One region of the Serratia sp. NFX21 genome, then DNA from elsewhere that is predicted to be linked to it. Evidence: predicted binding sites of a transcription regulator. Region 1 holds the regulator's gene; each other region holds the start of a gene.
What was found. Region 1 encodes PurR, which represses purine synthesis genes. Its sites were predicted from a motif close to CANGCAAACGTTTGCNTG; they were not measured.
Positions count from the first base shown of each region.

Region 2: a site for PurR is predicted at 1,974-1,991, ahead of carA (glutamine-hydrolyzing carbamoyl-phosphate synthase small subunit). Genes of this name have one in related genera too.
Region 3: a site for PurR is predicted at 4,344-4,361, ahead of tusA (sulfurtransferase TusA). Genes of this name have one in related genera too.
Region 4: a site for PurR is predicted at 2,878-2,895, ahead of ACNT1W_RS01830 (nucleobase:cation symporter-2 family protein). Genes of this name have one in related genera too.

Region 1 is NZ_CP183196.1:2,783,674-2,791,853, forward strand. Features, by position in the region: gene ACNT1W_RS13235 (I78 family peptidase inhibitor) at 1-51, shown strand, start outside; gene cfa (cyclopropane fatty acyl phospholipid synthase) at 133-1,284, opposite strand; gene punC (purine nucleoside transporter PunC) at 1,625-2,833, opposite strand; gene punR (DNA-binding transcriptional activator PunR) at 2,957-3,901, shown strand; gene purR (HTH-type transcriptional repressor PurR) at 3,898-4,923, opposite strand; gene ACNT1W_RS13260 (YnhF family membrane protein) at 5,247-5,336, shown strand; gene sodB (superoxide dismutase [Fe]) at 5,390-5,968, opposite strand; gene ACNT1W_RS13270 (C40 family peptidase) at 6,162-6,983, opposite strand; gene ACNT1W_RS13275 (Grx4 family monothiol glutaredoxin) at 7,398-7,745, shown strand; gene rnt (ribonuclease T) at 7,814-8,180, opposite strand, start outside.
Region 2 is NZ_CP183196.1:1,167,518-1,175,697, forward strand. Features, by position in the region: gene ACNT1W_RS05460 (FadR/GntR family transcriptional regulator) at 1-602, opposite strand, end outside; gene dapB (4-hydroxy-tetrahydrodipicolinate reductase) at 923-1,744, shown strand; gene carA (glutamine-hydrolyzing carbamoyl-phosphate synthase small subunit) at 2,215-3,363, shown strand; gene carB (carbamoyl-phosphate synthase large subunit) at 3,379-6,603, shown strand; gene kefF (glutathione-regulated potassium-efflux system oxidoreductase KefF) at 6,784-7,341, shown strand; gene kefC (glutathione-regulated potassium-efflux system protein KefC) at 7,334-8,180, shown strand, end outside.
Region 3 is NZ_CP183196.1:686,604-694,783, forward strand. Features, by position in the region: gene glpA (anaerobic glycerol-3-phosphate dehydrogenase subunit A) at 1-369, shown strand, start outside; gene glpB (glycerol-3-phosphate dehydrogenase subunit GlpB) at 359-1,630, shown strand; gene glpC (anaerobic glycerol-3-phosphate dehydrogenase subunit GlpC) at 1,627-2,826, shown strand; gene ACNT1W_RS03205 (DcrB family lipoprotein) at 2,862-3,425, opposite strand; gene ACNT1W_RS03210 (7-cyano-7-deazaguanine/7-aminomethyl-7-deazaguanine transporter) at 3,563-4,228, opposite strand; gene tusA (sulfurtransferase TusA) at 4,449-4,694, shown strand; gene ACNT1W_RS03220 (DUF4056 domain-containing protein) at 4,670-5,836, opposite strand; gene ACNT1W_RS03225 (BamA/TamA family outer membrane protein) at 5,836-6,972, opposite strand; gene ACNT1W_RS03230 (hypothetical protein) at 6,972-8,042, opposite strand.
Region 4 is NZ_CP183196.1:382,573-390,752, forward strand. Features, by position in the region: gene recG (ATP-dependent DNA helicase RecG) at 1-1,435, shown strand, start outside; gene gltS (sodium/glutamate symporter) at 1,495-2,706, opposite strand; gene ACNT1W_RS01830 (nucleobase:cation symporter-2 family protein) at 2,949-4,349, shown strand; gene ACNT1W_RS01835 (AsmA family protein) at 4,480-6,141, shown strand; gene ACNT1W_RS01840 (S8 family serine peptidase) at 6,492-8,180, shown strand, end outside.

The sequences.
Region 1 (8,180 bases):
AACTTCCTCGGTGACAGCGATGATAAGATCATCCGCGTGTATTGCGGCTGATATACCCGCGTTGGTCAATACATAAAAAGAACCCCGGTCAGTGCAAGCTAGCCGGGGTTCTTTTATTGCGTGGCGTCGCGATTATCGCGTTACGCGAATACCACCTTCAACCCCTTTCGGGCTGAATACCACTTGCCATAGTTGAATATCACGTGCGCGAAAGGCGCCGGCACAGGCGTTCAGATAATAACTGAACATGCGTTCGAAACGATCGGAATAACGCTGGGCAAGCTGTGGCCACGCCTGTTTGAAGCGTTCATACCAGGCCATTAGGGTGCGATCGTAATCGGCGCCAATATTATGCCAATCTTCCATCACGAAATGCCCCTCACTGGCCTGGGCAATATGCGAGACCGACGGCAGGCAGCCATTCGGGAAGATATATTTGTTGATCCACGGGTCAACATTCATATCTGTCCGATTCGAGCCAATGGTGTGCAGCAGGAACAGACCGTCCGGTTTTAAATTACGTTCCACCACTTTAAAGTAGGTGTGGTAATTTTTCGGACCGACGTGCTCGAACATGCCGACTGAAACAATACGGTCAAACTGCAGGTGTAAATCGCGGTAGTCTTGCAAGCGGATTTCGACATCCAGCCCGGCACAGTGCTCCTGCGCCAGTTTTTGCTGTTCGGCGGAAATGGTCACGCCCACCACCGAAACACCATAATTTTTCGCCGCATAGGCGGAAAGTCCGCCCCAGCCGCAGCCAATATCCAGCAGATTCATACCCGGCTGCAGCTGCAGCTTTTCGCAAATCATCCGCAGCTTGGCTTCTTGCGCTTCTTCCAGCGTAGTGGCTTCTTTCCAGTAGGCGCAGGAATATTGCATATGCGGATCGAGCATCTGCGTAAACAGATCGTTCCCCAGATCGTAATGTTCTTTCCCGACTATCCAGGCGCGTTTCTTCGATTGCAAATTGGTGAGTCGCGCGGCGGCAATACGCAAAGTATCTTTAAGATGGTGGGGGAGTTTCTTTTCCAGACCGGCACGGACCACGTGTTGAAAGAATATATCCAGCCGTTCACATTCCCACCAGCCGTCCATATAACTTTCACCCAGGCCCAGAGAGCCTTCTTGCAGCACGCGTTTAAAAAAATTGGGGTTTTTAACCTGAATATCGAATGGGCGCGAGCCGTTTATTTCAATACCGGCCATGCTGAGCATTTCATGAGCGATACGGTACCATGGGTTGTCCTGGATGCTCACATCTTCTATACACGATGAACTCATAGCTTCTCCATCACCTTCTTCTGACTTATGACCCGCCAAAAAATAGCTTAGACAAATTCTGCGGGTGCATACGTTTACCTACGGTAAAAAGTCCCGTGGCGTCTGATATCCGACTATGAACAGAGGAAAATTTTAAGAAGGTTCCTGCGCAAGAAACGCTGGAAAGACAATCCTTAAAAAAGTGTGACGCCATACGCGTACACAACAGCAATTTGTGATAAAGAAATTATAAAAGTGTTATTTTAAAAGGTCGTTTTGAGTATAGGCTTGCCGAGGCGCTTACTCAACTGTAAATCGCACTCGGCAAAAATATTCTTTAAGTGATTATTAATACATATAATTATGACGCAGAGTTAGCATGTTCCTGTCGCGTCGCCTGCTGTTCATCCATCACTTTTCCCCGTTGCAGCATATAGCCCAATGCGGCTAATACTACCGTAGAAACCATCACCGTCACCGTTGCCAACAGCGGCTGTTCGATAAAGGCCGATACCAGCATGCTGGCGACAAAACACAGCCCCAACTGCAGGGTGTTTTGCAGCGCTGCGGCTTTGCCTGTGCCTTCCGGGAACGGGGTTAACGCATTCGCCACTACGATTGGGTAGCTGGCACCGTTGACCAGCGCCATCACGCAGAACGGGATCAGCAGCGTGGTGAGCGTTGGCTCGGTCAGCGTGGCAACCAGATATAACGCCACCATGCTGATGCCATAAGCTACCAGCAGCCACGGCAGTAAGGTGTTGCCATTAATGCGATTTAACGCGGTGCGGCAGCCATAACCCCCTAACAGGAAGGCCAGGGTCTGCGGCACATAGCTCAGGCCGATATCATTTGGGCTGTACCCCATATCGCCAAGAATAAAGGGTGAACCGGTCAGCCAGGCGAAGAAGCCGGCTGAGCAGGCGGCAAAGATGGTAACGCTGCCGCTGAACACCGGGGATTTAAGCAGTTGCCAGAAGGTCAGGCTGTTTTTCTTTTCTGCGGAAGGCAAGGGTTTGGCGTTTTCTTTCAACAGCAGAGTCGGCAGCAGGAGAATGATGGTAATGCCCAGCAGCACGGCAAAAATGGCACGCCAACCCATGTGGTTCAACAGCCAGGCTCCGACCAACGGCGCCAGCGCTGGTGAAAGTGCCACCAACGGCATAATGGTAGCGAAGACCCGGTTGGCCTTGCCTTCACGGTAGCGGTCAATCACCAGTGCCTGCCAGGTAACGGCGGCGGAACAGACGCCAATGGCCTGGATGAAACGCAGTGACCACAGTTGAACGGCATTTTGTACCCACAGCATGCCCAGGCAACCCAGGGCAAACAGCGCCAGGCCAATCAGCAACACCGGTTTACGGCCGAGGCGGTCGGAAAGTGGCCCCCAGAGCAATTGAGCAAAGGCGAAGCCGGCCAGGAAGATACTCAGGCTGGCGCTGATCGCCCCGGCGGAAATTTGCAGGTCTTGCTGCATTATGCCAAAGGCGGGCAGGTACATGTCGGTGGCCAGGTAACCCAGCATACTCAGGCCGGCAAGATAGAACATAAAACCAAAGGAATTTCGCATGGTATTTCTCATTAATATTTTATTGTCGCAGGTTTTTAGCGCCGGCAAGTGTATCCGGCTGGATCTCTGCTTGTGAAACGGTAATATTTGCGAGGTGCTGTTAAAAAAATTGAAGGCAGGGTTATGTGGTCTGAATATTCTCTCGATGTGGTAGATGCGGTCGCCCGCACCGGCAGCTTCAGCGCAGCGGCGCATGAGCTGCACCGAGTGCCCTCGGCGGTCAGTTATACCGTGCGGCAATTGGAACAATGGCTGGCGGTTCCGCTGTTTGAACGGCGTCATCGTGACGTGGAACTGACCCCGGCCGGCGTGGTGTTTGTGCAGGAGGCACGCAGTGTCATCAAAAAAATGCTCGACACCCGCCGCCAGTGTCAACAGGTGGCTAACGGTTGGCGTGGCCAACTGAAAATTGCGGTAGACATCATTGTTAAACCCCAGCGCTGCCGCCAACTGGTTCTGGACTTCTATCGCCATTTCCCCGACGTAGAACTGATGGTCCAACCTGAGGTGTTTAACGGCGTCTGGGATGCGCTGGTGGACGGGCGTGCTGATATGGCTATTGGGGCGACGCGTGCGGTGCCGGTCGGGGGCGGGTTTGCCTTTCGCGATATGGGCGACATGCGCTGGCTGTGCGTGGTCAGTCCGCAGCATCCGCTGGCGATGATGGATGGCCTGTTGAATGATGAGCAACTGCGGCCTTTCCCGTCGCTGTGTCTGGAAGATACCTCGCGCAACCTGCCCAAGCGGGTCACCTGGACACTGGACAACCAACGGCGGCTGGTGGTGCCGGACTGGGCCTCGGCGCTGGATTGTCTGTGTGCCGGCCTGTGCGTTGGCATGATGCCGGCGCATCAGGCCTTGCCATTGGTGCAGCGTGGGGAACTGGTAGCGTTGCAGCTGCAGCAGCCGTTTCCGGCCAGCCCCTGTTGTCTGACCTGGCAGCAGAATACGCCATCACCGGCGATGGCCTGGCTGTTGGATTACCTGGGGGACAGTGAAACGCTGAATCAGGAATGGCTAAGCGAAGTGGTGCCGGAAACCACAGCGGCTTCCGGCATTAGCAATTAGCGGCGGTAATCGATGAATGGGCCGTCAGCGACCGAACGACGCTCAATCAGTTTCGGATGCACTTCAATCACCTGCGACTCTTCACGCTTGCTGATAATACGGTCCAGCAACATGGTGAACGCCATTTCACCCAAACGCTCTTTGGGTTGATGAATGGTGGTCAGTGCCGGGGTGAAATAGCGGGCGTTACGCACGTTATCGTAGCCAATCACCGAAATGTCTTGTGGCACCCGCAGCCCAAGTTCGTCGGCGGCGCAGATCGCGCCCATCGCCATGATGTCGCCGCCGCAGAATACCGCGGTCGGGCGATGTTTTTGCGACAGGATCTGGTGCATGGCCTTGTAGCCGGATTCCGGCTCAAAGTCACCCTGAACAATCCACTCGTCACGTACTTCAATATTGGCTTCTTCCATGGCTTTTAAAAAGCCCTGATGGCGGCCGCCACCGGTATTGCGCGACAGTTGGCCTGGAATGGCTCCAATATCGCGGTGACCGCGTTCAATCAGATAACGCCCGGCCAGATAGCCGCCGGCGAAGGCGTTATCAATGATGCTATCGGTAAAATCACCGCGGGCCGCGCCCCAGTCCATCACAACCATTGGGATGTTGCGGTAGTCTTCCAGCATGCCGAGCAATTGGTCTGGATATTCCGAACACATCACCAGCAGACCATCAACACGCTTTTGCGCCAGCATCGCCAGATAGGCCCGCTGTTTGTCCAGATTGTTGTGCGAGTTACATAAAATCAGCGTATAGCCTTTGCTGTAGCAGCTGTTTTCTACCGCCTCGATCACTTCGGCAAAGTAGGGGGCTTCGCTGGAGGTGGCCAGCAGGCCAATCGATTTGGTGTGATTGACCTTCAGGCTGCGCGCTACGGCGCTGGGTGAGTAATGCAGCTCTTTAATCGCAGCGCCAACGGCCGCTTTTGTCTCTTCGGCGACGAAACGAGTCTTATTGATGACGTGCGAAACGGTGGTGGTGGAAACGCCAGCGCGTTTGGCCACATCTTTAATCGTTGCCATGTAAAGAATGACTCCTGAACTCACATGTTGCAGTATGTAAGTGTGATGTTAATCGTTTGCCTGCGTAGATCCTTCTCCAAAGAAGCGAAAACTGAGTTTTTAGTGTGTTGAAGTCGTCAGCGCTTGGTCAGGAGGGGCATTTTGCCGGTACACAGTTGTGAACTGCGAATTTTGTCCCATATTGAGCCAAAGTGGAAGAGGTAATCGGTATAATAAACCGGGAAATGATAACAAGATTTTATTGTTCAACTGTGTGAAAATGGTTTGACGCATTAATTGTGTGCCTTTTACCCTTGGGAAACCCAATCTGAAAAGGAGTTGTAATGGATACCGATCTGAAAATGTCACTGTTCACCACCGTTTGTGCGCTGGCCGTGATTATTGCTTTCAGCTTCACCGCTGCTTTGAACTGATCCCCTCAAGTAAAACAGGCGCAGCCCGCTGCGCCTGATTGTTTTTCCCCGCGTTACGCCAGGTTCTTTTCCACAAATGCCCAGTTAACCAGTGCCCAGAAGTTTTCCAGGTAGGCAGGTCGTGCGTTGCGGTAATCGATGTAATAGGCGTGTTCCCAAACGTCGACGGTCAGCAGCGGTTTATCATCACCGGTTAGCGGTGTCGCTGCGTTCGAGGTGTTAACAATCGCCAGCGAACCCTCCGGTTTTTTCACCAGCCAGGTCCAGCCTGCGCCAAAGTTTTTCACTGCGGCGTCGCTGAATTGCTGTTTAAATTCGGCGAAAGAACCAAATGCCTGATTAATCGCCACGGCCAGTTTACCTTCAGGCTCACCGCCGCCCTGTGGCGACAGACAGTGCCAATAGAAAGTGTGGTTCCATACCTGAGCGGCATTATTGAAGATGCCGCCGTCAGAGGCCTTAACGATCTCTTCGAGGGACAACCCTTCAAACTTGCTGCCTTTCAGCAGATTGTTCAGGTTCACCACGTAGGCGTTGTGATGCTTGCCATAATGGTATTCCAGAGTTTCTGCGGAAATGTGCGGTTCGAGGGCGTTTTTTTCATAAGGTAATGCAGGAAGTTCGAACGACATTGCTTTCTCCTTGTACAGTGCCAGTCCACCGTCGTAACAACGGGTATTAGATTGACCTGTTTTTATTGTGGGTATTTAGCTTAGCAATTTTCGCGATGAATTACAGGGGGAACGGGCAAGGGATTGGCTATGACTACGAGGTTTGGGGAAACGATCAGGGGAGAGCGGCTGACAGTGCCAGCCGCAAGGGAGTTTATCGAATGGTTTTTGGCGTGACTACCCGGCGTGCGCCGATGTAGTGGTTTTGCCAGTAGTCGTTATCGAGCTGGCTGATGCGGATTTCTTCACCGGTACGCGGGGACTGAATGAATTTGCCGTTACCCAAATAAACCCCAACATGGTCGGCCACGCCGCGGTTGTTAATGCGGAAGAACACCAGATCGCCGCTTTCCAGCTCACTCTTCTTGATCGGCGCTGCGTCACGCAGGTGATACATCTCGTTGGCGGTACGCGGCATTTTAATTTTAACGATGTCTTTATAGGCGTAATAAATCAGACCGCTACAGTCAAAGCCGGTTCTTGGCGAGGAGCCACCCCAGCGATAAGGTTTACCCATTTGATCCATCAGCTTGGCCATCGCGGTTTGCTTGGCATGCTGGTAGCGTTTTTTGTGCGCAGGGCTGAGCTTCAGTGGTTTTTCGTCAGCCACCAATTTGGCGGTTGCCATACCGGTTTCACGATGGCGCCCATAGCCTTTTTTATAGCCCTTCTTCGGCGGGGTCACTTTAATTTTGGCTATTTTATGAGTTTTGTTTTTCGATTTTGTGCTAACGATCTTTTTAGCGGTTTTTTCTGTTTTGGCTTTGGAGACCTTGGCGGTTTTCTGCGGAGTAGTGACTTTTACTTTTTTGCTGCTGGCCTTAACCGCTTTCTTTTTCTTGCGGTCATCCGGCCGGGCTTCGTTTACGTGGCTCTTGCGCTGCTCAGCGGCAACACGTGCCTGTGGCGCTGCATGCGCCAGATTAAAGAATAGCTGTGTAAACAACAGCACAAAAAGCGTAAGAATTAAACGCATGTCGACGTTACCAACCTTGGCCCCGGAACAGATATCGAATGAGTGACAGTATTCCCGAATTTCGCCATATAAAACAGCGAAGAACTCATAAATGATAATCCATATTGTGAGAAAACGTTAATAGCATTTTTTTTGCCGAAAAATCAAACTGTTGATGTATAAAAAACCAACAATGACCGCCAGGGAATTTATTAAGGTGCACTTTTTGACAGGAAATATATTAGTGAAATGGCCGGATTAAAAATGTTATTCTGAGCATATGTTTTGACCGGAAAGGCCCTGCCGGTGAGACGCGACTGACAACGGGGGAATGCCCTTGCAAAAGATGGCGTTTTCTTGCAACTGTTCCAGCCGCTACAATAGCCAGTGTGATGCATGTTGTAGCCATGAGATTTGGCTTGAGGAAGCAATATAATGACGACGACGATTGAAAAAATTCAGCACCAGATCACTGAGAACCCAATTCTGCTGTACATGAAAGGTTCACCGAAATTGCCAAACTGCGGTTTCTCGGCGCAAGCCGTGCAGGCACTGTCTGCCTGTGGCGAACGCTTTGCTTACGTTGATATTCTGCAGAACCCGGACATCCGTTCCGAGTTGCCGAAATACGCCAACTGGCCGACCTTCCCGCAGCTGTGGGTAGACGGTGAGCTGGTCGGCGGCTGTGATATCATCATGGAAATGTATCAGCGCGGCGAATTGCAGCAGCTGATCAAAGAAACGGCAGAGAAGTACAAACAGCAGGAAGACCAGCAGCCATAATCGGCTCGGTTTTATTGTTGGAAGTCATCGGGCGGTGCCAGCTAATACTGGGCCGCCCGATTTTTTTCTTAGTCGGTATTCGTGACCGCCAGCGGCCAACCGCCAAGGCGTTTCCAGCGGTTAACCAGCTCGCAGAACAGCTGAGCGGTTTGCTCGGTGTCATACAGCGCTGAATGGGCCTGGGCACTATCGAAGGGAATATCGGCGGCAATGCAGGCTTTGGCCAGTACCGTTTGTCCCAACACCAGTCCGCTTAACGCCGCGGTGTCAAAGGTGGCGAAAGGATGGAAAGGATTGCGTTTCAGGCTGGCACGCTCGGCGGCAGCCATCAGGAAACTGTGATCAAAATTGGCGTTATGCGCCACAATTATCGCCCGGTTACAGCCGCGATCCTTAATGCCCTTGCGCACCGCTTTAAAAATAGCGTGCAGTGCA
Region 2 (8,180 bases), 1.6 Mb from region 1:
TGGTGTTCTTCTACGGCTTTTTGGGCCAGGCGTACGTCCTCTTCCAGCGTTTGCTGAAAAGAGAGGGCCATTGCGGCGGACAGCGCACTGCCTAATGAATGTAAAAAGGGGTTATGGCTGGCCCCCAGTAAAGCGAGATGAAATGCCATATCGCCCTGTTCGAACAGTTCGCGGCTGGCTTGTTGCTGCCCTTGCGCCATCAACTTGCAGGCATCTTCGAGCGCCGCTAAATCATGACCGGTGGCATTAACCGCCGCCAGCGCGGCGATATTGGGTTCAAAGATCAAACGAGTGATCATTAGCTGTTCAATCAACAACGGATCGAGGCTGTCTTCTGCCAGCCAGGCCAGAACATCGGTATCCAAAAAGCTCCACTGCTGGCGTGAGTTAACCGTACTGCGCTTCTTGGCCTGGATGGAAATCAGCCCTTTTGCGGCCAGCACCTGCAAGGCATTGCGTACCGAGGTGCGTGAAACCTCGTACTGCTGTGCCAGCTCATTTTCCCCCGGCAACGACAGCCCGGGCGGCAAATCGCCTCTGATGATGCGGCGTGCCAAATCTTGCGTCAGGGTTTCCGATAGGGTCGTGGGTGCGGTTTTCATCCGTGGCTCTCAGGCAATAAAGCGGCAGTTACGCCATATACTAAGCTAAGCGGCTGATTGGTGGTACCCATGCCGGTTTTAGTGAATGAAATGAGGGTTTTTTCCTGCGATGTTTAGCCATTGAAATTGCATGATTATGTACAATCGGCAACAGACACTTTTAGGTCAATTGTTAACCCATTGACAGCATTGCTGATGAAATACGAGAGATATCATAATTTTCTAATTATGAAATGAATCCTCTGGCGGTGATAGGGCGAGGCAGTTACCCTGAACCGATAGCCTAATGGGATAGGCGTCAAATCAACAAGAGAGCAAGTATGACTGATTCATTAATCCGCATCGCGGTTGCGGGTTCCGGCGGCCGTATGGGCCGTCAATTGATCCAGGCGGTACAGCAGGCACCGGGCGTGGTGCTGGGGGCAGCGATATCGCGGCCAGGTTCAAGCCTGATCGGTACCGACGCCGGTGAACTGGCGGGCGTTGGCGCGCTGGGCGTGACCGTTAGCGACAGTCTGGAAAAGGTGGTCGATGATTTCGATATTCTGATCGACTTCACCCGCCCGGAAAGCACCCTGGCCTATCTGGCTTTCTGCGTCGAGCATAAAAAAGCCATGGTGATTGGCACTACCGGCTTTGATGACGCCGGTAAAGACGCCATCCGTGCCGCCGGGCAGCAGATTGGGATCGTCTTTGCCGCCAACTTCAGCGTCGGCGTCAATCTGGTGCTGAAACTGTTGGAAAAAGCCGCACAGGTGATGGGCGACTATACCGATATCGAGATTATTGAAGCGCACCATCGCCATAAAGTGGATGCCCCTTCGGGCACGGCGTTGGCAATGGGTGAGGCTATCGCTGGCGCACTGGGGCGCGATCTTAAAGAGTGCGCGGTGTATGCGCGTGAAGGTTATACCGGTGAACGCGATCCGAAGAGCATTGGCTTTGCCACTGTTCGTGCAGGCGATATCGTGGGTGAGCATACCGCCATGTTTGCCGACATTGGCGAGCGGGTTGAGATCACCCATAAAGCCTCCAGCCGGATGACTTTTGCCAGCGGGGCGGTACGGGCGGCATCATGGTTGCATAACCGTGATAAAGGGATGTTTGATATGCGAAACGTGCTCAATTTAGACCAGTTATAATTGATTTATATACCATCGTGATGTGGTTGTATTGATCATAATGCTATGATTAATGGACAATAATTTTATTGTCCTTTTTTTTAACACATAAAACATGAGTTATGCGTTTATTTGTTTTTGTAGTTGCTATTTTTGTATGTTTTTATGTGTTTTTTAACCAGGATCTCCTGATGGTGATGTTTTTTTCCCTGGATTTGGCCTTCATCATCGCGCTTTTTTGTCATTCGTCCCCGCAACCGTTTACCAACCCGAGTTTAGCGGTGTTTTTATGGCTGCTAACCCTATTAAACGTCGAGAAGTGCAAAAATAAGAGAAAAAATGGCGCTTTGGGTAGACAAGCGGAGCTCTCATCATTAGAATGCGCCCAATTTGCCAAAAATTGACCTTGAGGGCGGTTTTTGCATTGATTTAGATCGCGATATCTGAATTAATATGCAAATATTGTGATTGATTATTCCTTGGAGGGTGTTTTGATTAAGTCAGCGCTATTGGTTCTCGAAGACGGAACCCAATTCCACGGTCGGGCCATCGGGGCAGAGGGTACGGCAGTAGGAGAAGTGGTCTTCAATACGTCGATGACCGGTTATCAAGAAATCCTCACTGATCCTTCCTACTCCCGCCAGATCGTTACTCTTACTTATCCTCATATCGGCAATGTCGGCACCAATGCTGCTGACGAAGAATCCTCCGCAGTACACGCCCAAGGCCTCGTCATTCGCGACCTCCCACTGATTGCCAGCAACTACCGCAACGAAGAAGGCCTGTCTGACTACCTGAAGCGTCATAACATCGTGGCGATCGCCGATATTGATACCCGCAAGCTGACCCGTCTGCTGCGTGAGAAGGGTGCACAGAACGGTTGCATCATTGCTGCCGATACCCCGGATGCAGCCCTGGCCTTGGCCAAGGCCAAAGGTTTCCCGGGCCTGAAAGGCATGGATCTGGCGAAAGAAGTGACCACCCAGGAAGCTTACAGCTGGCAGCAAGGCAGCTGGACGCTGGAAGGCGAACTGCCGGAAGCCAAAGCGGCCTCCGAACTGCCGTTCCACGTGGTGGCTTACGATTTCGGCGCCAAGCGCAACATCCTGCGCATGCTGGTGGATCGCGGCTGCCGCCTGACGGTAGTGCCGGCACAGACCCCGGCAGATGAAGTGTTGAAGATGGATCCGGACGGCATTTTCCTGTCCAACGGCCCGGGTGACCCGGAGCCTTGTGATTACGCCATCACCGCCATCAAGCAGTTCCTGGAAACCGACATTCCGGTGTTTGGCATCTGCCTCGGCCACCAGTTGCTGGCACTGGCCAGCGGCGCGAAAACCGTGAAGATGAAGCTCGGCCACCACGGCGGCAACCACCCGGTAAAAGACCTGGATAAGGACTGCGTCATGATCACCGCGCAGAACCATGGTTTTGCCGTGGACGAAAATAACCTGCCGGCGGAACTGCGCGTAACGCACAAATCCTTGTTTGACCATACGGTGCAGGGCATTCACCGCACCGACAAGGCGGCGTTCAGCTTCCAGGGCCACCCTGAAGCCAGCCCGGGCCCACACGATGCCGCGCCGCTGTTCGATCACTTTATCGAACTGATCGAGACTTACCGTTCTAACGCCAAATAATCAGGAGCAGTAAAAATGCCAAAACGTACAGACATAAAAAGCATCCTGATCCTCGGCGCTGGCCCGATTGTTATCGGCCAGGCGTGTGAGTTCGACTACTCGGGTGCTCAGGCGTGTAAAGCGCTGCGCGAAGAGGGTTACCGCGTTATTTTGGTGAACTCCAACCCGGCCACTATCATGACTGACCCGGAAATGGCCGATGCGACCTACATCGAGCCGATTCACTGGAAAGTAGTACGCAAAATCATCGAAAAAGAGCGCCCGGATGCCGTGCTGCCGACCATGGGCGGCCAGACCGCACTGAACTGTGCGCTGGAGCTGGAACGTCAGGGCGTGCTGGCCGAATTTGGCGTGACCATGATTGGCGCCACCGCTGACGCGATCGATAAAGCCGAAGACCGTCGCCGTTTCGACGTGGCGATGAAAAAAATCGGCCTGGACACCGCGCGCTCCGGTATCGCGCACAATATGGAAGAAGCGCTGGCGGTTGCCGCTGACGTTGGCTTCCCGTGCATCATCCGTCCTTCCTTTACCATGGGCGGCAGCGGCGGCGGCATCGCTTATAACCGCGAAGAGTTCGAAGAGATCTGCGAACGCGGCCTGGACTTGTCACCGACCAAAGAGCTGCTGATTGACGAGTCGCTGATTGGCTGGAAAGAGTACGAGATGGAGGTGGTGCGCGATAAAAATGATAACTGCATCATCGTCTGCTCGATTGAAAACTTCGACGCCATGGGCATCCATACCGGTGACTCTATCACCGTGGCCCCGGCGCAGACGCTGACCGACAAAGAATACCAAATCATGCGTAACGCCTCGATGGCGGTGCTGCGTGAAATCGGCGTGGAAACCGGCGGCTCCAACGTGCAGTTCTCGGTTAACCCGAAAACCGGCCGCCTGATCGTTATTGAAATGAACCCGCGCGTGTCCCGCTCTTCGGCGCTGGCATCGAAAGCAACCGGCTTCCCGATTGCCAAAATCGCCGCCAAACTGGCGGTGGGCTATACCCTCGACGAACTGATGAACGACATCACCGGTGGCCGTACGCCGGCCTCGTTTGAACCGTCCATCGACTACGTGGTAACCAAAATTCCTCGTTTCAACTTCGAGAAATTTGCCGGCGCCAACGACCGTCTGACCACCCAAATGAAATCCGTCGGCGAAGTGATGGCGATTGGCCGCACCCAGCAAGAGTCGCTGCAAAAAGCGCTGCGCGGCCTGGAAGTGGGCGCCACCGGTTTTGACCCTAAAGTGAGCCTGGACGACCCGGAAGCGCTGACCAAAATTCGCCGCGAGCTGAAAGATGCCGGTTCTGACCGCATTTGGTACATCGCCGATGCCTTCCGCGCCGGTCTGTCGGTGGACGGCGTTTTCAACCTGACCAACGTTGACCGCTGGTTCCTGGTGCAGATTGAAGAGCTGGTGCGCCTGGAAGAGCAGGTGGCCGAAACCGGCATCAACGGTTTAACGCAAGAATTCCTGCGCACCCTGAAGCGTAAAGGCTTCGCCGATGCGCGTCTGGCTACCCTGGCCGGCGTTGCCGAAAGCGAAATCCGCAAGCTGCGCCACGGTTATGGGCTGCACCCGGTGTACAAGCGTGTGGATACCTGCGCGGCGGAATTCGCCACCGACACCGCTTACATGTACTCCACCTATGAAGAAGAGTGCGAGTCTAATCCGACCAATGACCGTCCGAAAATCATGGTGTTGGGCGGTGGTCCGAACCGTATCGGCCAGGGCATCGAGTTCGACTACTGCTGCGTACACGCCTCGCTGGCGCTGCGCGAAGACGGTTACGAGACCATTATGGTCAACTGTAACCCGGAAACCGTGTCTACCGACTACGACACTTCCGACCGTCTGTACTTCGAGCCGGTCACGCTGGAAGACGTGCTGGAAATCGTGCGTATCGAGAAGCCGAAAGGCGTGATCGTGCAGTACGGTGGCCAGACCCCGCTGAAGCTGGCGCGTGAGCTGGAAGCCGCAGGCGTGCCGATTATCGGTACCAGCCCGGATGCGATTGACCGTGCGGAAGACCGCGAGCGTTTCCAACAGGCGGTACAGCGTCTTGGCCTGAAACAGCCGGCCAACGCCACCGTCGCCACCATAGAACAGGCGGTAGAGAAAGCGGCCGGTATCGGTTACCCGCTGGTGGTTCGTCCTTCCTACGTACTGGGCGGCCGCGCGATGGAAATCGTCTACGACGACATCGACCTGCGCCGTTACTTCCAGAACGCGGTCAGCGTCTCTAACGACGCGCCAGTGCTGCTGGACCGCTTCCTGGATGACGCGGTAGAAGTCGACGTCGATGCGATTTGCGACGGCGAGCGGGTGCTGATTGGCGGCATCATGGAACACATCGAACAGGCGGGCGTGCATTCCGGTGACTCCGCTTGCTCACTGCCGGCCTACACCCTGAGCAAAGAGATCCAGGACGTGATGCGTCAGCAGGTTGAGAAACTGGCGTTCGAGCTGCAGGTTCGTGGTCTGATGAACGTGCAGTTTGCGGTGAAGAACAACGAAGTCTACCTGATTGAAGTCAACCCACGTGCCGCGCGTACCGTGCCATTCGTCTCCAAGGCGACCGGCGTCCAGTTGGCCAAGGTGGCGGCACGCGTGATGGCAGGCAAAACGCTGGCCGAGCAGGGCGTAACGGAAGAAGTTATCCCGCCTTACTACTCGGTGAAAGAAGTGGTGTTGCCGTTCAATAAGTTCCCGGGCGTCGACCCGATTTTAGGGCCGGAAATGCGCTCTACCGGGGAAGTGATGGGCGTTGGCCGCACCTTCGCGGAAGCCTTCTCCAAGGCGATGCTCGGCAGCCAGTCAGGCATGAAGAAACAGGGCCGTGCACTGCTGTCGGTACGTGAAGGCGATAAAGCCCGGGTGGTGGATCTGGCGGCAAGCCTGCTGAAACAGGGCTTTGAACTGGATGCGACCCACGGGACCGCCGTGGTGCTGGGCGAAGCGGGGATTAACCCGCGCCTGGTCAACAAGGTGCATGAAGGCCGTCCGCACATTCAGGACCGTATCAAGAATGGCGAGTACACCTACATCGTTAACACCACGGCCGGTCGTCAGGCGATTGAGGACTCCAAGCTGATTCGCCGTAGTGCGCTGCAGTACAAGGTGCATTACGACACTACCCTGAACGGCGGCTTCGCCACCGCGATGGCGCTGAAGGCTGACCCGACCGAACAGGTCACTTCGGTGCAGGAGATGCACGCACGCATCGGTAAGTAATCTCTCCAGGCCGTAACATCGGGGCGCTGCAGTTCAATGCAGCGCCCTTTTTTTATCTCCTTCAGCCAATTTGTTGTCTCGCGTTAAAAATTTCCGCTATCAATCATTCAGCAAACTGTCACTCTGTGTGATTGGTATATGCTTGATATATTGGCAAGGAACGAAGGAACGACGACAACCATGATCCTGATAATTTACGCCCATCCTTATCCCCGGCATTCTCATGCCAACCACCGCCTGTTACAGGCGGTCAAGGATCTTCCCGAGGTGGAAGTCCGTTCGCTGTATGAGCTGTATCCCGATTTCAATATCGATATCAACGCCGAACAGCAAGCGCTGGAGCGTGCCGACCTGGTGGTGCTGCAGCATCCGATGCAGTGGTACAGCCAACCGCCGTTGCTGAAACTGTGGATCGACAAAGTGCTGGAGCACGGTTGGGCCTACGGCCATGAAGGCGATGCCCTGGTAGGCAAAGATCTGCTGTGGGCGGTAACCAGCGGTGGCGATGAGCACCATTTCGAACTGGGCGATTACCCAAATTTTGCCGCTCTGGGGCAGCCGCTGCAGGCTACGGCGCTGTATTGCGGGATGAACTGGCAGCCCTATTTTGCCGTTCATAACACCTTTACCTGCAATGAACCGGCGCTGATTGCCGCCGGAGAAGCCTACCGGCGGCGGCTGGTGGATTACCTGATGGAACACAGTGAACCGGCGGAGCAGGGAGTAGAACATGGATAATCACCATATGATGATTGAGGGGCTGATCTATCTGGGATCGGCCGCGCTGTTCGTGCCGATAGCGGTGCGGCTGGGGTTGGGCTCGGTACTGGGTTATCTGATCGCCGGCTGCATTATTGGCCCCTGGGGGCTGAAACTGGTCTCTGATGCCGAGTCGATCCTCACCTTTGCCGAGATTGGCGTGGTGCTGATGCTGTTTATCATCGGGCTGGAGCTGGATCCGAAACGGCTGTGGACACTGCGTGCTTCGGTGTTTGGCGGCGGTATTATCCAGATGGCGGCCTGCGGGTTGGCGCTGAGTGCCTTTTGCTATTTCCTCGGGCTGGACTGGAAGGTGGCACTGCTGATTGGCCTGACGCTGGCGTTGTCCTCTACGGCGATAGCCATGCAGGCAATGAGTGAACGTAACCTGACGCCGTCACCGATTGGTCGCAGCGCGTTTGCGGCCCTGTTATTCCAGGATATTGCGGCGATCCCGCTAGTGGCGATGATCCCATTGCTGGCCAGCAGCGGCGCCGTCACCACGTTAGCGACCTTCGCCCTGTCGGCGGCCAAGGTCGTCGGCGCGTTGGTGATTGTGGTGCTGCTCGGCCGCTATGTGACCCGGCCACTGCTGCACTTTGTCGCCCGCTCCGGCATGCGCGAAGTCTTTAGCGCCGTGGCGCTGTTCCTGGTGTTTGGCTTTGGCATCCTGTTGGAAATGGCCGGGCTGTCGATGGCGATGGGCGCCTTCCTTGCCGGGGTGATGCTGGCGAGCTCCGAATACCGTCATGCATTGGAAAGTGATATTCAGCCGTTCAAAGGCCTGCTGCTCGGGCTGTTCTTTATCGGTGTTGGCA
Region 3 (8,180 bases), 2.1 Mb from region 1:
GGCGATCGGCTGGATAACAGCCTGGTGTGCGAATGCGAAGCGGTGACCGCTGGTGAAGTGCATTATGCGGTGAACTCCCTCACCGTTAATAACCTGGTCGATCTGCGCCGCCGCACCCGCGTCGGCATGGGCACCTGCCAGGGGGAGCTTTGCGCCTGCCGTGCCGCCGGGCTGTTGACGCGTTTTAACGTCACTACCCCGCAGCAGTCTATCGATCAGCTATCGCATTTCCTTAACGAGCGTTGGAAAGGGGTAAGACCGATCGCCTGGGGCGATGCGCTACGTGAAAGTGAGTTTACCAGTTGGGTTTATCAGGGATTGTGCGGGCTTGATGCCCGGGGGGAACAGGAGGCCGATGATGCGATTTGACGTAGTGGTGATTGGCGGTGGCCTGGCAGGCATGAGCTGTGCCATTCGATTGGCAGAGCAAGGCAAGCGCTGCGCCGTGGTCAGTTCAGGCCAGAGTGCACTCTATTTTTCGTCCGGATCGCTTGATCTGCTGGCGCAGCTGCCCGACGGCACCCTGGTGGAATCACCGTTGATGGCGCTACCGGCACTTGAGCTGCAAGCGCCACGGCATCCTTATGCGCTGATCGGCGCTGAGCGGGTGGCCGCACTGTCAGATGATGCGGCTCTGCTGTTGCAACGCTGCGGCTTGAGCCTGCAGGGCAGCAATGAGCGTAATCATCTGCGGGTGACTCCGCTGGGTACGCGCCGGCCCACCTGGCTTAGTCCTCAGGCTATTCCGGTCACGCCGTTGGACGGCGAACTAGCGTGGAAAAATATCGCGGTGATCGGCATTGAAGGATTTTTGGATTTTCAGCCACAGCTGGCCGCCAGTTCCCTGGTACAGACGCTGGGCATCAAGGCGGAAGTGGCTTATATGCACTTGCCGGCGCTGGATCGGCTGCGTAACAACCCCAGTGAGTTCCGGGCGGTGAATATCGCCAGAGTACTGGATCTGCCGGAAAACCTGACGCCGATGGCAGAAGAAATGCGCCGGTTGGCCGGTGATGCCGAGGCGATTTTCCTGCCTGCCTGTCTGGGGCTGGAAGATGATAGCGCACTGGCCGCGTTGCAGGCGGCGGTGGGTAAACCGATTCTGCTGTTACCGACGTTGCCGCCTTCGGTTCTGGGTATGCGCCTGCATCAGGCGCTGCGTTCGCGTCTGCAGCAACTGGGCGGCGTTTTTATGCCGGGTGACAGCGTACTGCGGGCAGACATCGAAGCCGGGCGAATCACTGGCCTCTATACCCGCAACCATACCGATATTCCATTGCTGGCGCAGCAGGTGGTGCTGGCCAGCGGCAGCTTCTTCAGCAACGGGCTGGTGGCGGGCTTCGACGGCATACGTGAACCGGTGTTTGGGCTGGATGTCGACAGCCGTGCGGATCGCGCAGACTGGAGCGATCGCAATCTGTTTGCTCCGCAACCCTATTTGCAATTTGGGGTACGAACCGATGACCGACTGCGTGCCTTAAGGCAGGGGGAGCCATTGAGCAACCTGTATGCCATCGGCGCAGTGACCGGCGGCTATGATCCCCTGCAGCAGGGCTGCGGTGCGGGTGTTTCGCTGATTGGGGCGCTGTACGTCGCGCAACAGATTGCGGCACAGGAGGAGCGTCCATGAGCCTGCATAAAGACAACAGTTTTGAGAATTGCATCAAATGCACCGTCTGTACCACCTATTGTCCGGTGGCCAAGGTGAATCCGCTCTATCCGGGGCCAAAACAGGCGGGGCCGGACGGTGAGCGCCTGCGACTGAAAGATCCGGCGCTGTATGATGAGGCGCTGAAATATTGCACCAACTGCAAACGCTGTGAGGTGGCCTGTCCGTCCGACGTCAAAATCGGCGACATCATTCAGCGCGCCCGCGCCGACTTTGCCCAGAGCAAGCCCACTCTGCGTGACGCTATCCTCAGCCATACCGATCTCATGGGCTCGCTGTCGACGCCATTTGCGCCGATTGTTAATGCCGCTACCGGGCTTAAGCCGGTGCGTGCCCTGCTCGACAAGGCGCTGAAGATTGATCATCGCCGCGAACTGCCCAAATACTCGTTCGGTACCTTCCGCCGCTGGTACCGTCAGCAGGCGCAGGCCCAACGGCGTTATGCCGAGCAGGTCGCGTTCTTCCACGGCTGCTTCGTTAATTACAACCATCCGCAACTGGGCAAGGATCTGATCAAGGTCTTTAATGCGATGGACATCGGCGTGCAGTTGCTCAAGCGGGAGAAATGCTGCGGCGTACCGCTGATCGCCAACGGTTTTATCGCCCAGGCCAGGAAACAGGCCAAAGTGAACGCCGAATCGCTGCACGAGACGGTGTTGGAGCGGGGTATCCCGGTCGTGGCAACCTCATCGAGCTGTACTTTTACCCTGCGTGATGAATACCCGCACCTGCTGGACGTGGACACCTCGGCGGTGCGTGAACGGGTGGAGCTGGCGACGCGCTATCTGTACCGCCTGATCAATCAAGGGCGCCAGCTGCCGTTGAAGCACACGCCGCTGCGGGTGGCCTATCATACGCCATGCCATATGGAAAAAATGGGCTGGACCGCCTATACGCTGGAGCTGTTGCGGCAGATACCGGGGCTGGAACTGGTGGTGCTGGACTCGCAGTGCTGCGGTATTGCCGGCACCTATGGTTTTAAATCGGAGAACTATGAGACATCGCAGGGCATTGGTGCGTCGCTGTTCCGCCAGATAGAGGAGAGCGGGGTGGATTTGGTGGTGACTGACTGCGAAACCTGCAAATGGCAAATCGAGATGTCGACCAGCAAGCGCTGCGAACATCCGATCACTCTGCTGGCGCAGGCATTGGCTTAAGGGCGCAGCAGTTGTGAACTGCGCCCCGGAAAAGTTTATTGCTTCAGTTTCAGCGTTTTGATGATGCCTTCGGCCTCGCTCTGCGCCTGCTGCTGGTTATCCGCCGGCAGCGTCACCTGAATGGTCAGCATGTTGTTGTCCAGCGTGCCGATCAGGATAGAGGAGTAGGCTTTCTCGCCGCCGCTGGTGATGATGCTGTCCAACTGACGCAGCGGAACACCGTTAACGTCGATGGCTTTGTTGGTGATCACCTGCAGGTTGGCGTCGCGCGAGCGCTGGGTATCTTCCAGACGCTTGCTCAGGGTTTCCAGGCTGTCGGCCGTTTTATCGCCGAGGATCACGATCAGTGCACGCTGGCCGGTACTGTCGGCGTAAACGTGCATGTTGTTCGCCTGATTACCCAACTTGCCGCTTTGGTCCGCCATGCCCGCCGGCAGGGTGAACGCCAGCTTGCCATCCAGCAAGCTTACCTGTTGCCCGGCTGGGGCGCTGGCTGCGGCATCGCCTGCCGATGCCTTGGTGTCTTTGGTTTCGCCGTCACAGGCCGCCAGGCCAAGCACTAACAGGCTGATACCCATCAATTTTGCTACTTTACGCATTGGGCTTCCTTCTTCCTTTCAGGTAGGGGTTCTCTCACGTATCGCAACCTATTCCAGGGTGAAATGCAAGCAGAGGTTGTCATGGCGGATGGTGATGGCGGCCTCCGGGGGGGGCTGGCCGCCAATAATAACATGGGTCAGCCGGGTTGCAGGCTGCCGTCGTTCTGGCGGGCGGCAATGCGCTTAAGCAGCATATTCAGCAGTACGCCGTACATCGGCAGGAAGAACAGCAAGCAGATCATTACCTTGAAGCTGTAATCCACCAGCGCGATTTCAACCCAGTTGTTAGCCATAAAGGCGTCGCTGCTCTTGTAGAACGCAATAAAGAAGAACGACAGGGTATCGCTGATGTTACCGAGGAACATGGCGGCGGCAGGAGCGACCCACCAGGCGCTGCGCTGACGCAGGCGATTGAAAACGTGGACGTCGAGGATCTGACCGAGCACATAAGCCATAAAGCTGGCGACGGCGATACGGGCGACAAACAGATTAAAGCTACCCAAGGCGGCAAAGCCCTGCCATTCACCCTGATAGGTGACGGTGGAGATCACGTAAGAGATGAACAACGCCGGTACCATCACCGAAAGAATGATGCGTCGCGCCAGCGGAGCGCCGAAAATACGCACCGTCAGATCGGTTGCCAGGAAGATAAACGGAAAGGTAAAAGCACCCCAGGTGGTATGAAAGCCGAAAATGGACATCGGCAACTGCACCAGATAGTTACTGGAGGTAATGATGACAATATGGAACAGCGATAGCCAGACCAACGCGGTAAGGCGCTGCCGAGCAGTAAACGAATACATGTTGTAGCCTTTTTAATAGTGGGGTGAGGGAACCCAGAATGTCTTTTCTGCGCCGAGAAATAAGCGTCGCGGCCGCATGATACGCGTTTGCGCAACCAATGCAATGGTTAAATTTAACGCAAACGTTAACGCATCTTGCACAGAAAAACTACCGGCGTAAACTATGCGCTAATGAGATGTGGCGAGCGTTCGCCGATCGTTTTCGACCGAGAAAAATTGCATGACTGACTTATTTGCCCAGGCCGACCAGACGCTTGATGCGCTGGGGCTGCGTTGTCCTGAACCGGTAATGATGGTGCGCAAAACCGTGCGCCATATGGATAACGGTGAAACTCTGCTGATCATCGCTGACGATCCGGCTACCACCCGTGACATTCCGGGGTTCTGCCGCTTTATGGAACACACGCTGGTGGCGCAGGAAACCGACACTGCGCCTTACCGCTATTTGTTGCGCAAAGGCGTTTGACGTTTATCACCGCCTGTTTGCCTGGCGTTTTGTAATATTTGCTGTGCGTCTTCTGCGCGAGCATGCAATGCCAGGCCATTGAAATCCTGTGGGCGGTAATAGTGGGCGGGTGCTGGAAGATGGCGCATGTCATCCGTCGGCCAGAGTTGCAACTCGCCCAGACTGGCCAGACTGAACCCCTGAAGCTGTAGCGGTAACGTCAGGCGCTGTGGGGCGGTCTTCTCGAACGGGGGCAGCGCAGGCAGGCGATTGCTTCCGGTGGCGTAATCCCGTTTTAACACCAGAAACTTCTCCGGCACCCGGCGATGGCTGTCCCACCAGTCGCCGTCAATACCGTCAAACTGCCGCTGGGTCGCCGCGATGGATACCGCGCCAAGCTGGTGCAGAGCCTGAGGGAGCAGCCTCTCAATGGCGCTGTTGTAGGCAGTGAGAGACGTCGCCTGCCCTTGCAAAATTGCATCGATCGCCAGCCGTGCCCCCAGCAGATTGGAATACAAATCTTCCGGCGAAAAAGCCGAGACCTCCTCAGAAAATCCCGGCACGGAACGGTAGCCATACCACTGTGCAATCTCATGCCATGCCGCCATTTGAAAGGCGATCTCTCCTGCCAAATAGGCCGCCAGCGTATAGCGCTGTGCTGCATCCTGAGGTGGGCTAAAGGCGTTAAGCTGTATGCGACGCGTTGCCAGCTCAGGGCTAAGGTCGATATACCACTGCTGACCCAATCGGGGTAGCAGTTGGCTGAACAGGAAGAGGGTATTGTCGGCGGTATCGCGGACGTGGGCGATATCGATAAACCCTCCCCGGTGGGTGTAGATCAAGCCCAATTGCTCACTGCCAATGCCCAGCAAGTTGCTGATGGCGTTGAAAGCGCTGTCGTTATAGTGATGGGTGCCAAGCCGGTCGGCATCCACCAGGTTACCTAATTGATAAAACGGCACGGGAATACCCCAAGCTTGCGCTTTGAGGTTATAGCCAAAGGCGCAGCAGGGGCGCAAACCTCCCGGTGGTGGCAGTGGCGCGGCCACCGGCCAGGCAATTTGGCTTTCACCGACGGGATGCGAAGTGATCAGCGTTTCCAACGGTTTGGCGGGCAGCGAGAGGGGCAACAACAGAAAAAATAGCAGTGCAACAGAACGCATTAAAAAGCTTCCCCAACCTGAAAGTAAAATCCGCTGCTTCCACGCCCGATGCCAAAATCGAGCCGTACGTTCATTTTCGGTTTGAATTCAAAACGGTAACCCGCTCCCAGCGTAGGCAACCAGGGACCACGGCCCAGATCGCCGGCCCTGCTGCTTAGCGTTCCGGCACCGGCCCACAGCACGTACCCGTGCCGCCAGTTTAGCTTGCGACGATATTCGACCTGGCTACTGAACACATTCCTGTCGCGGTAGCGGCCTTGATAATAGCCACGCATTCGTTGGTCGTCACCCAGCTCAGACAGCCTGTCCCAGGGGACCTCGCCAGTGGTCAGGCGGCTGAAGGCATCCAACGCCAGCACGCTTTTCGCACTCAAACTGTGGTAGGCATTGTATTGGCCTTCAACGGCATTGAAACGGCTGTCACCGCCCAACTCCGGTGCAAAATAAGTGTCGCTCAGGCGAAAAAACTGACCCCGACTGGCATTGGAAACGAAATCACGGGTGTCGTAACTCAGCGAACCGCTGATTCCTGAACTCAGTGAGGACACACCGGCGTTTTGAGCCCTTAGCAGGCTGCTGTCACCCTCATCGGGATCGCTGGCGTGGGTTGAGGAAAAGTCCCAGCCAACCCCCGCGTAGGTAGCGCTGGCAATGCGGTACAACAGCTGTGGCGCTATCTGGAATGACTGTTGAGTGTACTTTTCCTTGTTCCCCTCGTTATGCCCAGCCTGGTAGCCGGTGCCCCAGAAATAGGTGGGCATATTATTGAGAGAGCCGTCGGCGAAGAAACGCCATTGGTCGTCAGCGAAAAAACTGTGGTTTTGGAAACCGACACCAAAGGCCCCCGTCGAGCTGACAAAGCCTTTTAACGCCAGCGTCGAATTTTGGCTGACGTTGTCGTGGCTGTCCGGCCGATAGATCCCAACGATAGCGGTACCGAGGCCAAGACCGAGTTCGGGAGTATAAAATGGGCCAGGCAAGACACCCCAATCGATGGCTTTGCTGCTGTCGAAACGGTTGTCAGACCCCAGAGGGGCCAACATTTCATCTACTTGCTGACGTGACAATAAAGCGGCATCAACACCGGGCAACAGGACTAACAAGGCCAGGGGTAAACTGCGGGTAAATATCGCCATCAGAAGCGATATTCACCGGAAACCATGAAACTGTTGCGTTGGCTAAAGCCAAACTCGGTTAACACGTTGAAGTTTCGTGTGATCTCATATTGCGTGCCAACCAGGACATTCCATGGGGATTGCAGATGCTGCTTAACCTCGAAACGACCTTCGCCTTTCTGATTGGCCAGGGCCATCAGCGACTGCAGTTCTGCCGGCATTCTTAGATCAGACAGGCTGCCTTTGAACTCTTGTTGCACGTCCTGATACATGGTGCCGACCCAGAGGTTTAGATGACTCTGCCCACTGATACCGGGCACCAGGAAACGGTAACCTACGCGGGGTGACACCGTCAGCGCGGAAATCTGGCCGTCGAGGATATCGAAACTGGTACGGGTGTAGTTGGTATCGACCGAGGCGAACCAGTTGTCATATCCCCCGACTATTGTGGCACCCGCGCCGTAAGTGGTGCCCTTGAAATCAAGTTTGAAATCCAGATCGCGCAGTGTCCCTTGCTTATTCATGCCGTGTACGACATTGGCGATGATTTTTTCCATCATTTCTGAATGTTGGCTGGGATCGGCATCAACGGAGACCTGGGACAAAGAACTGCCTTTGGTATGGCCGACGATGCCGTAAACATTGAGGAACGGCAGCACCCAGGTATCCAGACGCATGGTTTCCGTTTTGCTCTGTTCGCGGGTTTTGCCCACATCGATTTTGAACAAATTTGACGGCAGATTGAATGTATCCCAACCCAAGCCGGTAAAGTTGATGCTATCGACTTCTATATTCTGCCGCATGTTCATGTAATTGACGCCGATGCCAAAGGGTTCCGGCAGGTCATAGCCGCGAGCTCGAGCTTCATCGCCCCAAATGGGCAGCAGGCGATGCTCTGGTTGGGGCTGGGATTTTTCGGCGGTTACTGCTGTATGGCTGGCGGCGGGTAGCACCCCTTGGGTAAATGGGGGGCGCTGGGCCTGGTCAATCAATTGTTGCGTACTGTCGGTTTCAGGCTGCTGTGCAAAGCTCAGGGGAGAGAGCAGGGTCATTGGAACAAATAACAGATAGGTATAATTAAAGTTTTTCATATTTAGGCTCTTGGCATTTAAGGGTGGGGCATCCTTGACGGTCCCGTCATGCAAGTGCGCGAGAATATAGTAAAACCCTACAGTTAATAGTGCATAAAATGCGTCACATCATGCGCCCTGTAGTCTGGCGCATGATGT
Region 4 (8,180 bases), 2.4 Mb from region 1:
CAAACACCCGGCGCAAAAACGACTGATCATGGAAGAGCTGCTGGCGCATAACCTCAGTATGCTGGCGGTACGCGCCGGCGCTCAGAGCTATCAGGCGCTGCCTCTGATGCCGGATGATCGGCTTAAAACACAATTTCTCGCCCAGTTACCCTTTACACCGACCGGCGCCCAAGACCGCGTGGTGGCCGATATAGAAGCCGATATGCAAAAAGGCTTCCCGATGATGCGCCTGGTACAGGGCGACGTCGGCTCCGGTAAAACGCTGGTGGCTGCACTGGCCGCGCTACGCGCTATCGCCCACGGCAAGCAGGTGGCATTGATGGCGCCTACGGAACTGCTGGCCGAACAGCATGCCAACAATTTCCGCCAGTGGTTTGAACCGCTGGGATTAGAAGTTGGCTGGCTGGCCGGCAAGCAAAAAGGCAAGGCGCGTATCGCACAGCAAGAGGCTATTGCCAGTGGTCAGGTGTCGATGGTGGTCGGCACGCACGCCATCTTCCAGGAACAGGTGAAATTTTCCGGCCTGGCACTGGTGATCATCGACGAACAGCACCGTTTTGGCGTCCACCAGCGACTGGCACTGTGGGAAAAGGGGGAGGAGCAAGGCTTCCATGCCCATCAGTTGATCATGACCGCCACGCCCATCCCACGCACGCTGGCAATGACCGCCTATGCCGATCTCGACACCTCGGTGATCGACGAGCTGCCCCCGGGCAGAACGCCGGTCACTACCGTCGCGATACCCGATACCCGACGCGCCGATATAATCCAGCGGGTGAAAAGCGCCTGCCTGGAAGAAGGCCGGCAAGCATATTGGGTTTGTACGCTGATCGAAGAGTCTGAACTACTCGAAGCCCAGGCCGCAGAAGCCACCTGGGAAGAACTGAAAACCGCGCTGCCGGAGCTGAAAGTCGCGTTGATACATGGCCGAATGAAAGCGCAAGAGAAGCAGGCGGTGATGCAGGCCTTTAAACAAGGCGAGCTCCAGCTGTTGGTGGCGACGACGGTGATCGAAGTCGGTGTCGACGTGCCGAATGCCAGCCTGATGATCATCGAAAACCCAGAGCGGTTAGGACTGGCACAGTTGCATCAGCTGCGTGGCCGCGTGGGCCGTGGTGCCGTGGCGTCACATTGCGTGTTGCTGTACAAAACGCCACTGAGCAAAACCGCACAGAAGCGGCTGCAGGTGCTGCGTGACAGCAATGACGGCTTCGTCATTGCCCAGCAGGATCTGGAGATCCGTGGCCCCGGGGAGCTGCTTGGCACACGCCAAACCGGCAGCGCCGAGTTTAAGGTAGCCGATTTACTACGCGATCAGGCGATGATCCCGGAAGTACAACGCGTCGCTCGTCATATCCATCAGCAATACCCGCAACATGCCCACGCCCTGATTGAACGCTGGTTACCGGAAAAAGCGCGTTACTCAAACGCCTAATTCCCTGCCAAAACAAAGGGCGCCAATCGGCGCCCTTCTGGTTTATTGCTATCTGCTAATCAACCTATCGCCGGGAACACCGGCAACAGCAGATACAGCTTAATCACAATCGCGTTGGCGATATCAATAAAGAACGCCCCCACCATCGGCACCACCAGAAACGCCAGGTGCGATGGGCCGAAGCGATCGGTAATCGCCTGCATATTGGCAATCGCCGTTGGCGTCGCGCCCATGCCGAAGCCACAGTGGCCAGCGGCCAGAACCGCCGCATCGTAGTTTTTGCCCATCACCCGGTAGGTGACGAAAATCGCGTACAGCGCCATCACCAGCGTTTGCACCGCCAGGATCGCCAACATCGGCAGCGCCAACGAAGCCAGTTCCCATAGCCGCAGGCTCATCAACGCCATGGCCAGGAACAGTGACAGGCTGACGTTACCCAGCACCGATACCGCGCGTTCAAACACGGTATAAAAGCCGGTAAAGGCCAGGGTGTTGCTGAGGATCACGCCAACAAACAGCACGCAGACGAAGTTTGGCAGTTCAAACACCGTACCATTCAACAGGCCGGCGATAAGCTGCCCCAGACTCAGACAGATGGCGATCATGGCGATGGTTTCAATCATGACCAGCGAGGTGATCAAACGACCGCTCTCCGGCTTTTCAAAACCGCTTGGCTGGACGCTGTCATCCGGCGTGCCTTCCGGCGTGGACGAGTGTTTCACCAGATAACGCGCAACCGGGCCGCCGATCAGGCCACCCAGTACCAGCCCGAAGGTGGCGCAGGCCATCGCCACTTCCGTGGCGTTTTCAAACCCGTAGCGTTCAATAAACAGCTTGCTCCAGGCCGCCCCGGTGCCATGGCCACCGGACAAGGTGATGGAGCCGGCAATCAGACCCATCAGCGGATCCAGACCCAGCATTTTTGCCATGCCGATGCCGATGGCGTTCTGCACCAGCAGCAGGCCCAGCACCACAAACAGGAACACCATTAATGCCTTGCCGCCCGCACGCAATCGCGCCAGGTTGGCATTCAGACCGATGGTGGCGAAGAAGGCCAGCATCAACGGGTCTTTTAGCGACATATCGAAGCTGATTTCCCAGTTAACCAGCTTTTTCAAGGCTAACAACAGGAGCGCCACCAGCAAACCACCGGCGACAGGGGCGGGGATAGTGTATTTTCTCAACAGGGGAATGCTGGTGACACATTTGCCCCCGAGGAGCAAAACCAATGTTGCCGCGACTAACGTGCCATAAGTATCAAGATGAAACATCCAGGTACTCCATGTAAGGGGAAAGATCCAATTAAGAAATAATAAGTTATAGAAAACCGCTTAGTTTTTAAAACTTGATGAGTGCGGGATTAGAAGTAAAAAACGCTGATAACACAAGAAAAAATGAATGAAAATGCGACATAACCGGCGATAAAGCTAACATAACTTTAACGCGCAACCGTTTGCTTTTGTGGGTCAAATCATTAAAATGCCTGCTTTGCCGTTTCTGGAAATGCCACACCATGACCATGCCATCCGCCGAGCTCGATGCCGCGCAAAAAACCACTGCCACCCCCCCTAACAGCGAGCTGATTTATCGCCTGGAAGACCGCCCACCTCTGCCGCAAACGCTGTTTGCCGCCGGTCAGCACCTGTTGGCAATGTTTGTTGCGGTGATCACCCCGGCGCTGTTGATTTGTCAGGCGTTAGGGTTACCGGCACAAGATACTCAGCACATTATCAGCATGTCGCTGTTTGCCTCCGGTCTGGCCTCGATCCTGCAAATTAAAACCTGGGGACCGGTCGGTTCTGGCCTGCTGTCCATTCAGGGCACCAGCTTTAACTTTGTCTCACCGCTGATTATGGGCGGTCTGGCGCTGAAAAACGGCGGTGCCGACGTGCCGACCATGATGGCAGCGCTGTTTGGCACGCTAATGGTCGCCTCCTGCACCGAAATCCTGTTGTCGCGCGTCCTTCATCTGGCACGCCGTATTATCACCCCGCTGGTCTCCGGCATTGTGGTGATGATTATCGGTTTATCGCTGATCCAGGTCGGGCTGACCTCCATCGGCGGCGGTTATGCCGCGATGAACGGGGGCAGCTTCGGCGCCCCTAAAAACCTGCTGCTGGCCGGTGCGGTATTATTGGTCATCATTCTGCTTAACCGTCAGCGCAACCCCTACCTGCGCGTTGCCTCACTGGTGATTGCCATGGCGGTCGGCTATCTGCTGGCCTGGGCCATGGATATGTTGCCGCAAAGCCAACCGGCTCTCGAGACGGCAGCCATCGTCATCCCAACGCCGCTCTATTACGGTCTGGGCTTTGACTGGAACCTGCTGTTACCTCTGATGTTGATCTTTATGGTCACCTCACTGGAAACCATCGGCGATATCACCGCCACCTCGGACGTGTCGGAACAGCCGGTCAGCGGTCCGCTGTATATGAAGCGTCTGAAGGGCGGCGTGTTGGCTAACGGCCTGAACTCGATGCTGTCGGCAGTATTCAACACCTTCCCCAACTCCTGCTTTGGTCAGAACAATGGCGTGATCCAACTGACCGGCGTTGCCAGCCGCTATGTCGGTTTCGTGGTGGCGCTGATGCTGATCGTACTGGGGCTGTTCCCGGCGGTGGCCGGTTTCGTGCAACATATTCCCGAACCGGTTCTGGGCGGTGCAACCCTGGTGATGTTCGGCACCATCGCCGCATCTGGCGTGCGTATCGTGTCTCGCGAACGACTGAATCGCCGCGCAATCATGATCATGGCGCTGTCTCTGGCGGTGGGTATGGGCGTGTCGCAACAGCCGCTGATCCTGCAGTTCGCTCCGGACTGGCTGAAAACCCTGCTCTCCTCAGGCATTGCTGCCGGGGGTATCACCGCTATCGTGCTGAACCTGGTGTTCCCACACGAACACGAAAAGCCATAATCGGCCACGCTGACAGTCAAACGGCCGCTCGCGGCCGTTTTTTTATTGCCTATCAGACCATTGCACTTGAGATGCCCGGCCAATTGCGGCATAAACAGGGTATCTTTTTTGACCGACGCGGATGTAGACGATGAAATTTATCGGGAAACTGTTGCTGACGTTGCTGCTGCTGGTAGTGCTTGCCATTGCGCTGTTGTACGTCATTGGGCAAACCCGTTGGGCCGCGGGCTACTTGAGCCGCTGGATCAGCGATAACAGTGAATATCGCCTGTCGGTAGCGAAGATCTCGCACTCGTGGGACCAGCCGGGTCAAATCAGCCTGGAAGACGTTCAATTAGCGACAAAGAATCAGCCACCCTCGCTGGTCGCCAAGCGACTGGATTTAGGCCTCAGCCTGCGCCAACTTACCGAGCCGCGTTATTTCCATAGCGTAACGCTACGAGACGGTACGCTTAAGCTACCTCAGCAAAATGCTGTATTGCCGATTCAGGCCGATGTGCTGCAACTGAGCAATATGGCACTGCAAGTCAACGATGAAATCTGGCAGCTCAATGCGCAACGGGTCAATGCCGGTATTACGCCATGGCAACCGAAAGCCGGTCATCCCTTGGGTGAGAACCATCAATTCCAGTTCAGCGCCGGTTCCATGACGCTGAACGGCATCCCCGCCTCTCAGGTATTGGTACAGGGCGAACTCAAACAAAACCAGTTGCTGCTCAGCAACTTCGGCGCCGATCTGGCGCAAGGTGATTTGACTGGCGTAGCCACCCGCGCCGCCAATGGCAGTTGGCAGGTAGAACGCCTGCGGCTGAGTGGCGTACGTATGCAGACACCACTGACGCTGGAACAGTTCTGGCAGCGCTTTACTGCCCTGCCGCCGATCACACTCAAACGTTTTGATCTGATCGATGCGCGGCTGGAAGGCAAAGAATGGGCATTCAACGATCTCGATCTGTCGCTGCAAAACGTCACCTTCCAGCAGGGCGACTGGAGCAGTCCGGACGGTTCGCTGAACTTCAACGCCAGCGATTTGATCAACGGCGGCTTCCACCTGATTGACCCAATCATGAATATGCGCCTCTCGCCGGCCGGCATTGCCATTCAACAGTTCACCACCCGCTGGGAAGGCGGGCTGTTGCGCACTTCCGGCAACTGGCTGCGCGCCAATAACCGACTGCAACTCGATGAGGTGGCGGTCGCCGCGTTGGAATACACCTTGCCGAGCAACTGGCGCGGGCTGTGGCTACAAACGCTGCCACACTGGTTGGCGGAGGTATACGTCAACAAGCTGACCACCAACCGCAACCTGATCATCGATATCAACCCGGCCTTCCCTTTCCAGGTAACCGCGCTGGACGGCTACGGCAGTAACCTGCTGCTGGCACGCGACCACCAATGGGGCATCTGGTCCGGTACGCTGAACCTCAATGGCAGCGAAGCCACCTTCAACAAGATAGACGTTCGCCGCCCATCGTTGGCGCTGAACGCCAATGACGGGCAGATCAACGTCACCGATCTCAGTGCCTTTATGCCGCAGGGATTGCTGGAAGCCAAAGCCACCATCGAGCAACTGCCGGGTAAACCCTTTACGCTGTCGCTCAACGGGCGCTCCGTACCGGTGAACACCCTGCAACAATGGGGATGGCAGCAGGTACCACTGGAAGGTGACGGTAACCTGCAATTACAGTTGAAAGGTCTACTGAACAGCGACGGGCCGTTTAAGGCTTCTTTGCAGGGCCGGCTGCAGGCCACCAGCAAAAACGGGCAAACACTGGAACAACAACTGCCTTGATGGAAAGGGGCGGCCTACCCGCGTGATTTAGCGTGGTGTGCCGCCCAATAACCGATATAAGCTGAAAACCCCATCTTAAATACCCTTACTCACCTTAAAATAACCCATATTAACAGCACAGAGATAATGTCAGTGGCATTATGACGCCCTACTTACCATTGATATAATTTCCATATTAATAATAAAAAACATGAATTTTTATATTTCTTAATAAAAGCAATGTAAAAATTAACGTATATATTTGTCTCCTTTTAAATTTCTAGCCGTCAGGGGACAATCTATTTAATTTTCATTATTTATAAATATACCCCTGCCTGAGTTCTTATATAAAGAAAAAATTAGAGGCTATTATGAGAAAGTCATTACTTCTTACCCTACTTGCTATCTATTCAGTTAATGGCATGGCCAAGGCGGACTTTTATGCCGGCGAAAACATCGATTACTCGTCAGTCGTGATTAAATTAAGTGACCAGGGTCTGAAGGATATAGGCGAAGGCATACAAAGCAGGAATGGCGGGCAAAGCCTGTCGCTGTACGGCAGTGACGGGATTGAGATGAGGTTTGAAAAGCTGTTTAAGGAGACCCAACGCAGCTCACTGATTGGCCGTGCCGGCAATGCTAATGGCTTAAACAAGTATTTTGTGGTGAAAATTCCTGACGAAAAATCCAACGATGTCGAATACATAAACAATATCGTCAGAATGTTTGAAAATGATAAAGATATCGATGTTATTTATCCTGCAGCCAAACCAGCATCCATGGATGAATACGTCAGCGCATCTGGAGAGCTTCGCCATTTCTCATTAGACGATAATAAACCTTCATTACCCGAGCGCAACACCCGCCACGTTCCCTCCTTTGTCGATATGCAAGATTATCTTAAATCACCGGATGAACAGCGAACCGGTTATGCTCTGGGGGGCGTCAATGCGTTAAATGCACACAAGCATTATCCTGGCGCTAAAGGTGAAGGGGTAACGGTGATGTCCAACGAAAACGGACGTTGGAATAACGATCATATAGACCTGCCAAGAGCCATTTTCTCAATCGGCGAAGATATTGCAGCCTCTCGTTATCACGATACGATGTCTCTGGGTATTATGGCCGGAAAAGACAACGACTTTGGCGTATTGGGCATTGCCCATCAGGCTCAATTTGCCTATGTAGCCTGGCAAGTCTCTAATTTTGTAGATGGAATAAACTTACTAAAAGCAGGGGATGTAATCCAGGTTGGTCAGCAAAGATTAACATCTCTTATTCCAGCTTCTACATGCCGGTCTGGTAATTGTTTTGTGCCGGTAGAAATTGAGCAGGCCTGGTTTGATGCGATTAAGACCGCTACTGACAGCGGCATTCACGTCATTATGGCCGCAGGTAATGGTAACGTAAATCTTGATCACCCGGTTTTCCAGGGGAGATTTGATCGTAGCATCAGGGATTCTGGCGCCATTATTGCCGGAGCCGTTTGTGGGGACGATGGCAAAAAGGCCATATTCAGCACTTATGGTTCCAGAATCGATAGCGCAAGCTGGGGTTGCTGGGACATTGTCACTACCACAGTAGACTATAAAGCCAACCTATGGACTGAACCTAATGCGCAATATACCCAAGCATACTCAGGCACTTCAGCGGCTAATCCCATTATCGCCGGGGCTGCCGCCAGCCTGTCGGGGATAGCGAAACAATACGGCAGGTTACTCACACCAAGGCACCTGCGTAAGCTACTGACCGAAACCGGCACCCCGTTGGTGGATACCCATCAGCCGGTTGGCACCCAGCCTGATTTAATGAAGGCGGCGGAAAAAATGCTGGACGAAACCCCGGTAAATGAAAACCTGACCATTTCTAATTTGCGGACGGAAATCATCCAACAAGGGCGTTCAATCCTGAGTTTTAGCGTTCGGGCGGAAGGAAGCATGACGCTGGAGGCTGAAGTCACGGATCGACAAGGTAATAAAAAAGGCGTTGTTAAACAGAAAATTGAAAACGACAGCGTCACCGTGCATATCCCTCTGACCGACGTTACCGCGGGTAAGTAT